One region of the Delftia sp. JD2 genome, then DNA from elsewhere that is predicted to be linked to it. Evidence: predicted binding sites of a transcription regulator. Region 1 holds the regulator's gene; each other region holds the start of a gene.
What was found. The regulator LexA, encoded in region 1, represses DNA repair genes until DNA is damaged. The targets are predictions, from matches to a motif close to ACTGTATNNNNATACAGT.

Region 1 (4,754 bases):
ATCAGCTGGCTCAACGGCATGTCCAGCGCGACCAGGCCGCCTTCATGCCAGCTGGCTGCAAAGGGGTCTGCGGACGTGGGCGGCTGGGTGGCGCTGGACGAGAAGGCGGCCTGCTGTCCGGCCTGCAATTGCGCGGAGGGTGCATCGCTGTCAAGAGGCTGCAGGCGCACGGCCTTTTCCTGCACGGTGACATGACACAGGCCATCGTCCGCGAGATGGACCGTGAAGCGCGTGCCCAGGGCCAGTACGTGGCCTTGCGGGGTCTGCACGCTGAAGGGGCGGCCCAGCGCGTCGGGCTCGGTGGCGACGAGGATGCGGCCACGGTGCAGGCGCAGCAGGCGCTGGCGGTCGTCGAAAACGGTGTCCAAGGCGGTGGCCGTATCCAGGGCCACCAGGGAGCCGTCGGGCAGCGTCAGATTCCGGCGCTCGCCTGTGGCTGTGCGCTGCCCTGCCTGCCAGCTTTCCAGTGGTGCGCCTTTCCAGGCCATCCAGGCCGTGGCGCCACTGCCCAGGCCCAGAGCCACGCCGCGCACCACGGAGCGGCGGGTGGGCGAGGCGCGACGGCCCAGCGCCTGGCGCGCCAGGGGGGCGGGCAGATGCGACAGTTGCGCGGTGACGGATTGCACGCGCAGCCAGGCGCGCTGGTGGGCGGGATCGGCCTCATGCCATTTCTGCCAGTCCTGTTGCAGGCCTGCTGTGGCAGAGGCGCCGCGCAGTTTCACGTGCCAGGCGGCGGCCTCATGCAAGGCGCGGCGGTCGTTGCCTTCCAGATGTCTCTCGCCCATGTGGCTATGCCAGGACCAGGCAGCAATGCTCCATCGCCCGGGTCAGGTAGTTGCTGACGGTGCGCAGCGATACACCCAGGCGCTGGGCGATCTCTGGGTAGCTTAGTTCCTCGAACTGGGCCAGCACGAAGGCTTCGCGAACCTTGGGAGGAAGGCCCTGGAGCATGCGGTCCACATCCAGCAGGGTCTGCTGGACGATGGCCTGCTCTTCGGGCGAAGGCGCCAGCGATTGCGGCAACTGGGCTAGATAGTCCAGATAGGACTGCTCCAGCGTGCGGCGGCGAAACAGGTCGGCGACCAGGCCCCGGGCGATGGTGGCCAGGTAGCGCCTGGGTTCGCGGATGTCCTGCTGCGGCAGGGGCGAGCGCAGCAGGCGCACAAAGGTGTCCTGGGCCAGGTCGGCGGCATCGTCACGGTTGCCCAGGCGTTTGCGCAGCAGGCTTTCCAGCCAGGGATGGTGGTTCTGGTAGAGGCTGTGCACGGAGAAGGCTGGGGCGGAGGAGGCGGGCGCGCAGTGGCAATCGCTACTGCAAAAGATAATAAGAATGCTTATCAATTATCTTTCAGGCCGGCGCCCCTCCCGCAAAGAGGGCATCCACTTGTTGCATGTGCGCTACAGGGTAGTGGTGGCCGCCAGCCTGCACCAGATTTGCGCAGGCCGATTCCTCGTGCGGCACGCGGTCCGCGCCAACCAGGTTTGTGTCGTGCAAGGTGTGTCGCACACCTTGCATCGGGCCTCAGTTGGCTGCTGGTCCGCCATGCGCTTCCATGCGCTCCAGCGCGGCGCAGACATCGGCCATGCGCCCGGAGATGAACAGGCATTCCGGCTGCTCCTGCGGCGACCGCTGGATGATGCGCAGGCCTGAAGGCTGCTCAGGCGCGGATTGCTGGGCGGGCTGCGCCGGCAGCAAGGGCAGGATCAGCTGGGCATCTCCATGGTCTGCAGCGCGTGCGGCCTTGCCGCGGCGCTGCTGGCTGCGCCGGCGTGCCTTGCTGAAAGAGATCACGTTGGCGGGCTCGGGTGCTGCGGCAGGTAATGGCTGGCACGCAGGGGCTTGTGCAAGAGGCATGGCCGACTCCATGGCGGTCGCAGTCAGGCGGATGCCATGTGCCAGGCGCAGGAAGGAAAAAGAAGACAGTGTTGGCAGAGCGAATCCCATGTGACGACTCCTGTTGGCGTGTTTCAAAGAGGCATGGACACAGGCAGGATTGCGGTTTGCGGGCAAAGCTCCGCCCAGGGCGAAGCTCCAAGGCTTCGCGCCTACCACCTGGGCGGTGCGTGAAATGGGGTGAGGCGGCCTGAGAAGGGCCGCCAGTCCGGCTTACATGGACATGCTGTTGCGGATCAGTCCCACGGCCAGGCCTTCAATGGCAAAGGCCTCTTCGGGGGCGACGCGGATCACCGGGTAATCGGGGTTCTCCGGCAGAAGTTCCACGCCCTGCGTGGTGCGGCGCAGGCGCTTGACGGTGACTTCGTCACCCAGGCGCGCCACGACGATCTGGCCGTTGCGGGCTTCGTGTGCGGACTGCACGGCCAGCAGGTCGCCGTCCATGATGCCCGCGTCGCGCATGGACATGCCGCGCACGCGCAGCAGATAGTCGGGGCGCGTCTGGAACAGGCTGGGCTCGACGGAATAGGTTTGGTCGATGTGTTCCTGCGCGAGAATGGGCGAGCCCGCCGCAACGCGGCCCACCAGGGGCAACATCAGCGGTGCCAGGGCCGACAGCGGCAGTCCGAAGCTGGTGCCGCGCGCGGCATTAATGTTGCGCACGGTGTCGGTACGCAGGCGAATGCCGCGCGAGGTGCCGCTGACCAGTTCGATCACACCTTTGCGGGCCAGGGCCTGCAGGTGTTCCTCGGCAGCGTTGGCGGACTTGAAGCCCAGCGTGTTGGCGATTTCCGCGCGGGTGGGAGGCGCGCCCGTGCGGGAGATGGCGGCCTGGATCAGGTCCAGGATCTGTTGCTGGCGGGCGGTGAGCTTGGGATGGTCGAGCATGGCGTGCGTCCGGTCCTTGAGGGCAGATGGCAGGCTGGGAGGCCATCTGATGATTTATACAGTATCTGTATTTTTAACCAGTTTTCCAAGAGGTGCAAGTGGGGCAGTCAAAGTTGGTGATTCTGGGCACGGGCGGGACCATCGCCGGCCGGGCGGATTCGCAGTCGCAGGGCGTGGGGTACAAGGCCGGGCAGATCACGGTGCAGTCGCTGCTGGAGGCCGTGCCGGACCTGGAGCAGCAGGCGCTGGGACCCGTGCAGACGCAGCAGATCGCGCAGGTGGACAGCAAGGATATGGACTGGCCCGTGTGGCGCGCGTTGCTGCGCGCCTGCATGCAGGCACTGGAGGATGCGGACACACGTGCCGTGGTGATCACGCATGGAACGGACACGCTGGAAGAGACGGCCTGGCTGCTGCATAGCCTGCTGCCGGCCACCAAACCCATTGTGTTGACCTGCGCCATGCGCCCGGCCACTGCCCTGTTGGCCGACGGGCCGCAGAATCTGCGCGATGCCGTGACCGTGGCTGCCAGCGGCGGGCGCAGCGGCGTATGGGTGGTGGCGGGCGGCGAGGTGCATGCGGCAGCCCAGGTGCAGAAGGTCCATCCCTACCGGCTGCAGGCAATGCGCTCCGTGGAAGGCGGGCCGCAGGCGTTGGTGGAGGAAGGGCGTGTGCGCTGGCTGGTGCCCGATGCGCCGTCCTCCCCCGCCGCGCCGTCCACGGGGGCCATGGTGCCTGCGACCATGTCATCTGATCTGCTGGCGCTGGATGAGCTGCCCTGGGTCGAGGTGGTGTTCAGCGGCGCCTTGGCGCGTGCCAGCGGCGTGGATGCGCTGGTGGCCGCAGGCGTGCGTGGCATCGTCGTGGCTGGCACGGGCAATGCGACGGTTCACGAAGGCATGGAAGCGGCCTTGCAGCGTGCCCGCGACAGGGGTGTCTGGATCTGGCGAGGCACGCGCTGTGCCGAAGGCCTGCCCGTGGCCTCCGGCCTTGGGACCAACCCGGCAGAGGCCGATCTGGCGCATCTGCCCGTGGCAAAGGCCCGGATTGCGATGATGCTGGCGCTGGCAGCGCAGCCGCGCGATTGAGCCTGCGGCGACGCCGGCATTTCTTCAGTTGCTGGCGGTCAACAAAAAAGCACCCGGCGGGTGCTTTTTTCGTTGCGGCACATGGCCTGCATCACTCAGCCAGTGCAGCCAGTGCGCGTTGGGTGATGTCCTCGACCGAGCCCAAGCCGCTGATGGCGCGGTACTTGGGTGCCGCTGCGGCTTCCTTTTCGGCCCATGCGCGGTAGTAGTCCACCAGGGGGCGGGTCTGGCTGCTGTAGACGTCCAGGCGCTTCTTGACGGTTTCTTCCTTGTCGTCTTCGCGCTGCACCAGCGGCTCGCCGGTCACGTCGTCCTGGCCTTCGACCTTGGGTGGATTGAACTTGACGTGGTAGGTGCGGCCCGAGGCGGGGTGGGAGCGGCGGCCGCTCATGCGCTCGATGATGGCGTCGAAGGGCACGTCGATCTCCAGCACGTAGTCCAGCTTCACGCCAGCGGCCTTCATGGCGTCTGCCTGGGGAATGGTGCGGGGAAATCCATCAAACAGGAAGCCGTTGGCGCAATCGGCCTGGGCGATGCGTTCCTTGACCAGATTGATGATCAGGTCGTCGCTGACCAGTTGGCCGGCGTCCATCACGGCCTTGGCCTGCTGGCCCAGGGGCGTTCCGGCCTTGACGGCGGCACGCAGCATGTCACCGGTGGAAATCTGGGGGATGCCGTACTTCTGGCAGATGAAAGCGGCTTGCGTGCCTTTGCCGGCGCCGGGTGCGCCCAACAAAATCAGTTTCATGGAAGTCCTTGAGGAGAGTAGAAATTCTTGTCTGCCGGATCGGCCCACCGGGGCGGACAGTCCATGCGTCATATTTTTGTCGCGGGCAAGGATAGCACGCACAGGGCTAACACTGGCTTACACGCAGAGGGCAAAA
Region 2 (4,754 bases), on a different contig from region 1:
GGCCACCAGCCATTCGTCCTCGACCAGCTGGCCCCTGGCCTGCACCTCGGCCTTGTCCATGGGCCAGCCCAGCGCGGCCATCACGTCGGCCTTGACCTCGGGGCTGAGCGATTCGCGGCGGCGAACGGCGTCGATGATCAACTGCCAGTGGCCCAGCTGCACCAGCATGTCGCGCGGCCAGTCGCGGTGGCTGTCCACCAGATCCCGGCAGTCCTTGATGCGCGCCGCCATGCCCGTGGCCTGCGCATCGACCATGCGCGCGGCCATGTTGTTCCAGCGCTGGCGCATCTGCGTGTCGCTGGCCTGGTTGGCCAGGCCAGCACGCACCATGTCCTGCATCCACAGCGACAGCTCCTGCAGGCCGGCTTCGACCTTGTCCCAGCGCTTGTCCTCGCGCCTGGCCTGCTGTTTGGCCGCGACCTCGGGATCGGGTGGCGGCTCGGCCGCTGCGGCGGCAGCCTTTGCCTCTTTCTTCTCGGCTTTTTCCTGGCGGCTGTCCAGCCAGGTCTGCACCCAGGCGGGCGGATCACCGCCTTCGGGGACTTGCCCGCCGGCACGCATCAGCATCAGCGCCAGCCCGTGCTTGCAGGGGAATTTGCGGCTGGGGCAAGAGCATTTGAAGGAAGGCCCCGACAGGTCCACCTGGGTCTGGTAGGGCTTGCTGCCGCTGCCCTGGCATTCACCCCAGACCGCCACATCATTGGCGCCCATGGCGGGCCATTTGGCGGGCGATTGCAGGCCCTTGGCGGCCTTGCTGGATGAGGCGTCCGGCGACAGCGCCAGCACTTCGCTCTCTGTTCCTAATACACGCGACACCGAAGCTCCCTCTCCAAGTGTTTGTCATCACCGGGCGCATTGAATGAAACGGCACTGCCCGGCAAACCCGAAAGCCTATCAGCAATAGTTATCGGCAATTTGAAACAATTCACAACAACACCCAGCCTCTCTCCCATGAATGTGGAACCACATGGCGCGCAGCCAGCTGCGCTATATCAGCGCGTGCATTGATGGCACCAAGCCATGCCAGCCTTCAGGCATTGCGAAAGACGCAGAAAACACGCATTCACCATTTCCTGCGATGCACATCGCCACCGATAGAAAGCGAGCACTCATTCCGCACTGAAAACGGTTTCATTCCATTGCACTGGCAACCATTGCAATCCGCTGGCCATTGCGATAGCGCGACAGTGCGTTCCACCCGCAGCCAGGCAAGGCCGGACCAGACCCTGGCTGGGGGATGGGTTCTTAGAAAACCGGACGTGCCAGGCAAATATACTGTATATTTATACAGCCATGGAGCTGCAACGCAAACTTTTCATCCTCGCCGACGCCGCCAAGTACGACGCCAGTTGCGCCTCCAGCGGATCGCAGGGGCGCGACTCGCTGGACGGCAAGGGCATGGGCTCGGTCACCGGCATGGGCATCTGCCACAGCTATGCGCCCGACGGGCGCTGCATCTCGCTGCTCAAGATCCTGCTGACCAATGTCTGCATCTTCGACTGCCGCTACTGCATCAACCGCAAGAGCTCCAACGTGCAGCGCACCCGCTTCACGGTGGCCGAGGTGGTGCAGCTGACGCTGGACTTCTACCGGCGCAACTGCATCGAGGGGCTGTTCCTGTCCAGCGGCATCATCCGTTCCAGCGACTACACCATGGAGCAACTGGTGGAAGTGGCGCGCCGCCTGCGCGAGGAGCATGACTTTCGCGGCTACATCCATCTGAAGACCATCCCGGATGCCGCCCCCGAATTGCTGGCCCAGGCAGGCCGCCATGCCGACCGCCTGAGCATCAATGTGGAACTGCCCACGGCCAGCGGCCTGGCGCAGTTCGCGCCTGAAAAGGATGGGCAGCGCATACGCCAGGCCATGCAGGGCGTGGACCGGCATGTGCAGGCCTGGCGCGCGGCCACGCGCGAGCAGCGCCAGGCGCAGTCCCTGCCCGGCGCGCCCGCGCAGCGCGCCGCCGTGCCGCGCTTTGCGCCGGGCGGGCAGAGCACGCAGATGATCGTGGGCGCCGACCGCGCAACCGATGCCGACATCCTCGAATCCAGCCACACGCTGTATGCGGGCTACGGCCTGCGCCGCGTGTACTACTCGGCCTTCAGCCCCATTCCCGATGCCTCGCGCGATCTGCCGCCGCAGGCGCCGCCCCTCATGCGCGAGCACCGGCTCTACCAGGCCGACTGGCTGATGCGCTTTTACGGCTACGGGGCGGGCGAGATCGCGGCGGCCAGCCGCCACGGCATGCTGGACCTGGAGATCGACCCCAAGCTGGCCTGGGCACTGGCCAACCGACAGCAGTTCCCCGTGGACCTCAACCGTGCGCCGCGCAGCCTGCTGCTGCGCGTGCCGGGCCTGGGCACGCAGACGGTGGACCGCCTGCTGGCGGCGCGCCGCGTGCGCAGGCTGCGGCTGGACGATCTGCTGCGGCTGCGCGCCCCCGTGCAAAAGGCCCTGCCCTTCGTGCTGATCGACGGCCACCGGCCCCTGCTGGGCGAGACCGACTCGGCCGCGCTGCGCACCCGGCTGATCGCGCAGTCGCAGGCCAGCCAGGCCCAGGCCCAGGCACGGCACAGCGGCATGCGCGTGCAAAGCGCGCTGCAGGCCAGCCTGTTCTAGCGCCTGGAGCACGCCATGCAAGCACAGGCTCTCACCATCGAACTCGACAGCCCCGACGACTGGCCCGGCTTTCGCGCAGCCTGCCGGGCGCTGCTGGCCCATGGCGCCGACCCCGCTCTGGTGCGCTGGCGGTGGCCCGACACGCGGGGTGCGCAGCAACTCGGCGCGGGCGTGGACCTGTTTTCCAGCACGCCGCAGCAGGCCATGCCCGCCTCGGCACTCGCCGGGCTGGCCGGCCCCGGCGAGGCAGGGCTGTCCCTGTCGGACACCCAGATGTCCGCGCTGCGCCATGCCTGCATGCACCGCGCGGCAGGCCGCTTCGAGCTATGCCACCGCTGGCTGGCGCGCATGCAGGCCCGGCCCGAACTGCGGCTGGATGCGCTGGATGCGGACTGGCGCGCCATCGAGGCCCTGGCCCGCCCCGTCTCGCGCGAGATCCACAAGATGCACGCCTTTGTGCGCTTTCGGACCACGCAGCGGCCGGACCAGCCCGATCTGCACATTGCCTGGTTCGAGCCCGAGCACCACATCGTGCGCGCGGCGGCGCCCTTCTTCTGCAAGCGCTTTGCCAACATGCACTGGGCCATCCTCACGCCACAATGCAGCGCGCACTGGGACGGCCATGCGCTGCGCCTGGCGCCCGGCGCGCGCCGCAGCGATGCCCCGCCAGCCGACGCGGGCGAGGCCCTGTGGCTGACCTACTACGCCAGCACTTTCAACCCGGCGCGCCTGAAGGAGCAGGCCATGCTGCGCGAGATGCCGCGCCGCTACTGGCACAACCTGCCCGAGACGGTGCTGATCTCCACCCTGGTCCAGCAGGCCCGCGCGCGCACAGGGCAGATGCTGGAGCAGTAAGGACAGACGCAAAAGACAAAGGCCCCGAAGGGCCTTTGTCTGCTTTGCAGCGTCGCTCAGTGCATCAACCCAGCCACTTGCGGGCGTTGCGCCACACGCGCATCCAGGGGCTGAATTCCGACTTGTCGCCGTTGGTCCAGCTCATCTGCACGTTGCGGAACACGCGCTCGGGGTGGGGCATCATGGCCGTGAAGCGGCCGTCGGCCGTGGTCACTGCCGTCAGGCCGCCGGCCGATCCGTTGGGGTTGAACGGGTACTGCTCGGTGGCCTTGCCGTGGTTGTCCACATAGCGCATGGAGGCGATGGCCTTGTCCGCATTGCCGCGGAAGCGGAAGTTGGCAAAGCCTTCGCCGTGGGCCACGGCGATGGGCAGGCGGCTGCCGGCCATGCCCTGCAGGAACAGGCTGGGCGACTCCAGCACTTCCACCATGGACAGGCGCGCCTCGAAGCGGTTGCTCTGGTTCTGCGTGAAACGCGGCCAGTCCTGGGCACCGGGAATGATGTCGGCCAGCTCGGCAAACATCTGGCAGCCGTTGCACACGCCCAGGCCGAAGGTGTCGCTGCGGCCAAAGAACTGCTGGAACTGCGCGGACAGGCTGTCGTTGAAGGTGATGGAGCGCGCCCAGCCGATGCCGGCGCCCAGCGTGTCGCCGTAGCTGAAGCCGCCACAGGCCACCACGCCGGCGAAGTCCTGCAGCTGCGCGCGGCCGCTTTGCAGGTCGGTCATGTGCACGTCCACCGCGTCGAAGCCGGCCTCGGTGAAGGCGTAGGCCATTTCCACATGGGAGTTCACGCCCTGCTCGCGCAGCACGGCCACGCGGGGGCGCGCGCCCAGGCTCAGGAAGGGTGCGGCGGGGTTCTCGGCCGGGTCGAACGTCAGGTGCAGGTGCATGCCGGGGTCGGCAGGCTCGCCGGCTGCGGCGTGCTCGCTGTCGGCGCAGGCCGGGTTGTCGCGCTGCTGGGCAATCTTCCAGCTCACGGCATCCCAGACCTGGTGCAGGTCGCTGAGCGAGGCGCCGAAGACGGACTTGGCATCACGCCAGACCTGCAGTTCGCCCTTGCCCGCATCGACCTTGGACGAGACGGGGCGCGTCTTGCCGATGATGTGGCTGCAGGTGGACAGGCCATGCTCGCGCAGGGTCTGCAGCACGGCGGCGCGGTCGGCCGTGCGGATCTGCAGCACGGCGCCCAGCTCTTCGTTGAACAGTGCGCGCAGCGTCATGTCGTCGCGGCGGCCGCTGATCTGGGAGGCCCAGTTCTTGCCTTCGCCCGAGTCCATG
Region 3 (4,754 bases), on a different contig from region 1:
GCGCCGACCTTCTTGGCGTAGCGGGCCAGCTCGATGGCTTCGTGCGTGCTGTTGGCGCCGCAGCCGGCCATCACGGGCACGCGGCCTGCGGCCTGCTCGACGGACACGCGGATGATTTCGCAGTGCTCCTCCACGTTGACGGTGGGGGATTCACCTGTCGTTCCCACCACGCCGATGCAGTCCGTGCCTTCGGCCACATGCCAATCGATGAGTTTTCGCAGCGCCGGGTAGTCAACACTACCGTCCTCGTGCATGGGCGTGATGAGGGCAACGATGCTGCCAGTGAGAGCGACGGAGGAGGATGTCATGTCCGCAAGAAAAAACGGGAAAGGATCATTCTAACGAGTGTCGGAGGCAGGCCCAAGGCGGGCGCCTGTAGGGATTCAGGCGATTGCAGAGCCTGACGCCTTCTGATGCGCCAGCATGGCCACGGGTTCCCGGCCTGTTGCATCGGGGCGCAGTGCCGCAATGCGCTGGACCATGCGATCGGGCTCGCCCAGCTGGCCGTGCTCGTAGGCCACGATGTGCCAGCCCGCGCAGGCCTGCAGCAGCTCGCCGGGCGCCAGCAGGAAATCGGGGCGGGAAGGCTTGCCGAAAGCCTCATTGCCCTGGGCAAAGGTTTCGTACAGCAGCACGCCGCCGGGGGCCACGCTGTCCAGCAGTGCCGGCCACAGAGGGCGCCACAGATAGTGGGTCACGACCACGGCGCCGAACTGCCGGCCGGGCAGGGGCCAGGGGCCGTTTTCGATGTCGGCGCACAGCAGCTCGCCCACGCCCTGCAGGCCGGCCAGGGCCTGGGCGTCGCGGTCCACGCCGGTGACGGCGTGGCCACGCGCATGGAACCAGCGCATGTGCCGGCCGGGCCCGCAGGCCACGTCAAGCACCGAGGCCTGGGGTGCCAGAAGGTGCGACCAGCGTTGGATCCAGGGCGAGGGCGGCGTGGCTGCGTGCATGTGCAATTTTGGAAATAAAGTGAAAGCGGCCGACATTGTGCCGGCAGGCCTTCGCCGCTGCCGCTTCCATTTCAGAAGCAGGCCCAGATCTGGTCTGCCATGCCCAGCATGAACTGCGGCTGCAGGTAGAGCATGAAGACCAGGCCCAGCACCAGCAGCACGGCGGCCCACAGCGCCAGCCTGCGCAGGATGCGTGGGCGGGGCCTGGTGGATGTGGTCATGGATGTCGTCATGTCAGGCAGCGGCCTGGGCTGCGCGCAACCGTGCCACGGGGGCTTCGCGTATGGGCAGGTTCAGCAGGCCGGCGGCCACGCCCAGGCCGATGGCCAGGTACCAGACCACCTGGTAGCTGCCCGTGTGGTCATAGAGATAGCCGCCCAGCCAGACGCCCAGGAAGCTGCCCACCTGGTGGCTGAAGAACACCATGCCGCTCAACATGGACAGATGCTGCACGCCGAAGATCTGGGCCACGGTGGCATTGGTCAGCGGCACGGTGGACAGCCACAGCAGGCCCATGGCGGCAGAGAAGATGTAGACCGACCAGGGCGTCAGCGGCGCCAGCAGGAAGAGCACGATCACCACCGAGCGCGTGAAGTAGATGGTGGACAGCAGGTAGCGCTTGGGCAGGCGCTGGCCCAGGTTGCCGGCCACGTAGGTGCCAACGATGTTGAACAGCCCCACCAGCGCCAGCGAGATGCTGGCCACCTGCGGTGCCAGGCCGTAGTCCTTGAGGTAGCTGGGCATGTGCACGCCGATGAACATCACCTGGAAGCCGCAGACGAAGTAGCCGGCCGTCAGCAGCACGAAGCTGGGCGTGCGCAGAGCTTCGGCGACGGCCTGGCCCGCGCTCTGGTCGCGCACGGGACGGGCGTTGCCTGCCTGGAAGCCCGGCTCGCGCAGGCCGAAGGCCAGCGGAATGATCATCAGCGCGCACAGCGACAGCAGCAGCAGGGCGTTGGACCAGCCGAAGTTCGAGATCAGGCTGCCTTCCACGGGCACCATGAAGAACTGGCCGAAGGAGCCTGCCGCCGCCGTCACGCCCATGGCCCAGCTGCGCCGCGCCACGGGAATCTGGCGGCCCAGCACACCGTAGATCACGGCATAGGTGGTGCCGGCCTGGGCTGCGCCTATCACCACGCCGGCCGTCAGGGCGAACCAGGTTGTCGTGGGCGCCATGGCCATGCCGGCCAGGCCCAGCGCATACAGCAGCGCGCCCACCAGGAGCACGCGGAAGGCGCCGAAGCGGTCGGCCAGCATGCCGCCGAAGATGCCGAGCACGCCCCAGGACAGGTTCTGGATGGCGATGGCCAGCGCGAAGGACTCGCGCGTCCAGCCCATCTCCTGGGTGATGGGCTGCAGCCACAGGCCGAAGCCGTGGCGGATTCCCATGGACAGCGTCACGACTGCGCCCCCGCACAGCAGTATCTGCACCATGGACATGGGTTGGTTGTTTTTTTGCATGCGGCAAACTTTAGCGAAACTCCGGGTTTTGCGCTGTGCCGCTTGGGTCGCCCATGCGCCAGCGCGGCCCTTGATGGCAGCGGCTTTTTCGGGATAGTCAATGTCAATGACTGTGAATGCATCCAGCACTGAGCCGGGCCGCGCACTACAATCCGCCCCCATGGCAGTCAAACCATCTCCCACTTCCGCCAGCGAATACTCCGAAGGCTCGATACGCGTGCTCAAGGGCCTTGAGCCCGTCAAGCAGCGTCCCGGCATGTACACGCGCACCGACAACCCCCTGCATGTGCTGCAGGAGGTGATCGACAACGCGGCCGACGAGGCACTGGCCGGCTTCGGCAAGAAAATCCGCTTCACCCTGCATTCCGACGGCTCCTACAGCGTCGAAGACGACGGCCGGGGCATCCCCTTCGGCATGCATCCCGAGGAAAAGGCGCCCGTGGTGGAGCTGGTCTTCACGCGGCTGCATGCGGGCGGCAAGTTCGACAAGGGCAAGGGCGGCGCCTACAGCTTCTCGGGCGGCCTGCACGGCGTGGGCGTCTCGGTCACGAATGCACTGGCCACGCGCCTTGAGGCCTGCATCCACCGCGAGGGCAAGGTGGCCACCATCGCCTTCTCGGGCGGCGACGTGGTCGAGCCCCTGCAGTCGCGGCCGCTGGCCGCGGGCGAACGCAAGCAGGGCACGACCGTGCGCGTGTGGCCCGATGCCCGCTATTTCGAATCGCCCCAGCTGCCCATGGGCGAGCTGATGCACCTGCTGCGCAGCAAGGCCGTGCTCATGCCCGGCGTCTCGGTGACCCTGGTCAACGAGAAGACGCGCGACACCCAGACCTGGCAGTTCAAGGGCGGCCTGCGCGACTACCTGCAGCAAAGCCTGCATGGCGAGGCGGTCATCCCCCTGTTCGAGGGCGAGGGCTTTGCCGACCGCCACCACGACAGCTTTGCCGAAGGCGAGGGCGCCGCCTGGTGCGTGGCCTTCACCGAGGACGGCGCACCACTGCGCGAAAGCTATGTCAACCTGATCCCGACCACCGCCGGCGGCACGCATGACAGCGGCCTGCGCGACGGCCTGTTCCAGGCGGTCAAGGCCTTCATCGAGATGCACTCGCTGCTGCCCAAGGGCGTCAAGCTCATGCCGGATGACGTCTTTGCGCGCGCCAGCTATGTGCTCAACGCCAAGGTGCTGGACCCGCAGTTCCAGGGCCAGATCAAGGAGCGCCTGAACTCGCGCGATGCCGTGCGCCTGGTCAGCGGCTATGTGCGCCCCGCGCTGGAGCTGTGGCTCAACGAGCACGTGGAATGGGGCCGCAAGCTGGCCGAGATCGCCATCAAGGCCGCGCAGACCCGCCAGAAGGCGGGCCAGAAGGTCGAAAAGCGCAAGGGCTCGGGCGTGGCCGTGCTGCCGGGCAAGCTCACCGATTGCGAAAGCCGCGACCTGAGCCTGAACGAGGTCTTCCTGGTCGAGGGCGACTCGGCCGGCGGCAGCGCCAAGATGGGCCGCAACAAGGAAACCCAGGCCGTGCTGCCCCTGCGCGGCAAGGTGCTCAACACCTGGGAAGTGGACCGCGACCGGCTGTTCGCCAACAACGAAATCCATGACATCTCGGTGGCCATCGGCGTGGACCCGCATGGCCCCAACGACACGCCCGACCTGTCGGGCCTGCGCTACGGCAAGGTCTGCATTCTTTCGGATGCCGACGTGGACGGCTCGCACATCCAGGTGCTGCTGCTGACGCTGTTCTTCCGCCATTTCCCCAAGCTCATCGAGGCCGGCCACATCCATGTGGCGCTGCCGCCGCTGTTCCGTGTGGACGTGCCTGCGCGCGGCAAGAAGCCTGCGGCCAAGATGTACGCGCTGGACGAGGGCGAGCTGACCGCCATCCTGGACAAATCGGCCAAGGACGGCGTGCCGCGCGAGAAATGCCAGATCAGCCGCTTCAAGGGCCTGGGCGAGATGAATGCGGAGCAGCTGTGGGAGACCACGCTCAACCCCGACACGCGCCGCCTGCTGCCCGTGCAGTTCATGAACCTGGACTTCGCGGCGGCCGAGCAGGTCGTCACCAAGCTCATGGGCAAGGGCGAGGCCGCAGCGCGCCGCGAGCTCATGGAGCTCCATGGCGACTCCATTGAAGTCGACATCTGACCCGTGACTGTGCTCCGCGCCGCCCCGAAGCACCGCCCGCACCTGGCGCGCGGCGCCGGGGTGCGCGCGCTGGCGGCGCTGGGCCTGGCCCTGGCGCTGTGGGGGCTGGCGCGGCCGGCGCATGCCGATCTCTGGGCCTTCGTGGACGAGCGCGGCATCACGCACTTCGCTGCCGAGGCGCTGGACGAGCGCTACAG

Region 2: ACM14_RS15360 (putative DNA modification/repair radical SAM protein) is a predicted target of LexA. The motif match lies at 1,275-1,292, and genes of this name have one in related genera.
Region 3: ACM14_RS27915 (DNA topoisomerase IV subunit B) is a predicted target of LexA. The motif match lies at 2,524-2,541, and genes of this name have one in related genera.

The regions. Positions count from the first base shown of each region.
Region 1 covers NZ_LFJT01000072.1:22,312-27,065, reverse strand. Annotated here, with positions in the region: gene ACM14_RS26450 (FecR domain-containing protein) at 1-785, opposite strand, end outside; gene ACM14_RS26445 (sigma-70 family RNA polymerase sigma factor) at 790-1,266, opposite strand; gene ACM14_RS26440 (hypothetical protein) at 1,523-1,945, opposite strand; gene lexA (transcriptional repressor LexA) at 2,108-2,782, opposite strand; gene ACM14_RS26430 (asparaginase) at 2,881-3,870, shown strand; gene adk (adenylate kinase) at 3,962-4,618, opposite strand.
Region 2 covers NZ_LFJT01000025.1:52,246-56,999, forward strand. Annotated here, with positions in the region: gene ACM14_RS15355 (SWIM zinc finger family protein) at 1-816, opposite strand, end outside; gene ACM14_RS15360 (putative DNA modification/repair radical SAM protein) at 1,294-2,619, shown strand; gene ACM14_RS15365 (TIGR03915 family putative DNA repair protein) at 2,635-3,474, shown strand; gene purL (phosphoribosylformylglycinamidine synthase) at 3,539-4,754, opposite strand, start outside.
Region 3 covers NZ_LFJT01000083.1:4,876-9,629, reverse strand. Annotated here, with positions in the region: gene dapA (4-hydroxy-tetrahydrodipicolinate synthase) at 1-308, opposite strand, end outside; gene ACM14_RS27925 (bifunctional 2-polyprenyl-6-hydroxyphenol methylase/3-demethylubiquinol 3-O-methyltransferase UbiG) at 384-953, opposite strand; gene ACM14_RS32210 (hypothetical protein) at 1,025-1,174, opposite strand; gene ACM14_RS27920 (MFS transporter) at 1,188-2,393, opposite strand; gene ACM14_RS27915 (DNA topoisomerase IV subunit B) at 2,575-4,557, shown strand; gene ACM14_RS27910 (lytic transglycosylase domain-containing protein) at 4,561-4,754, shown strand, end outside.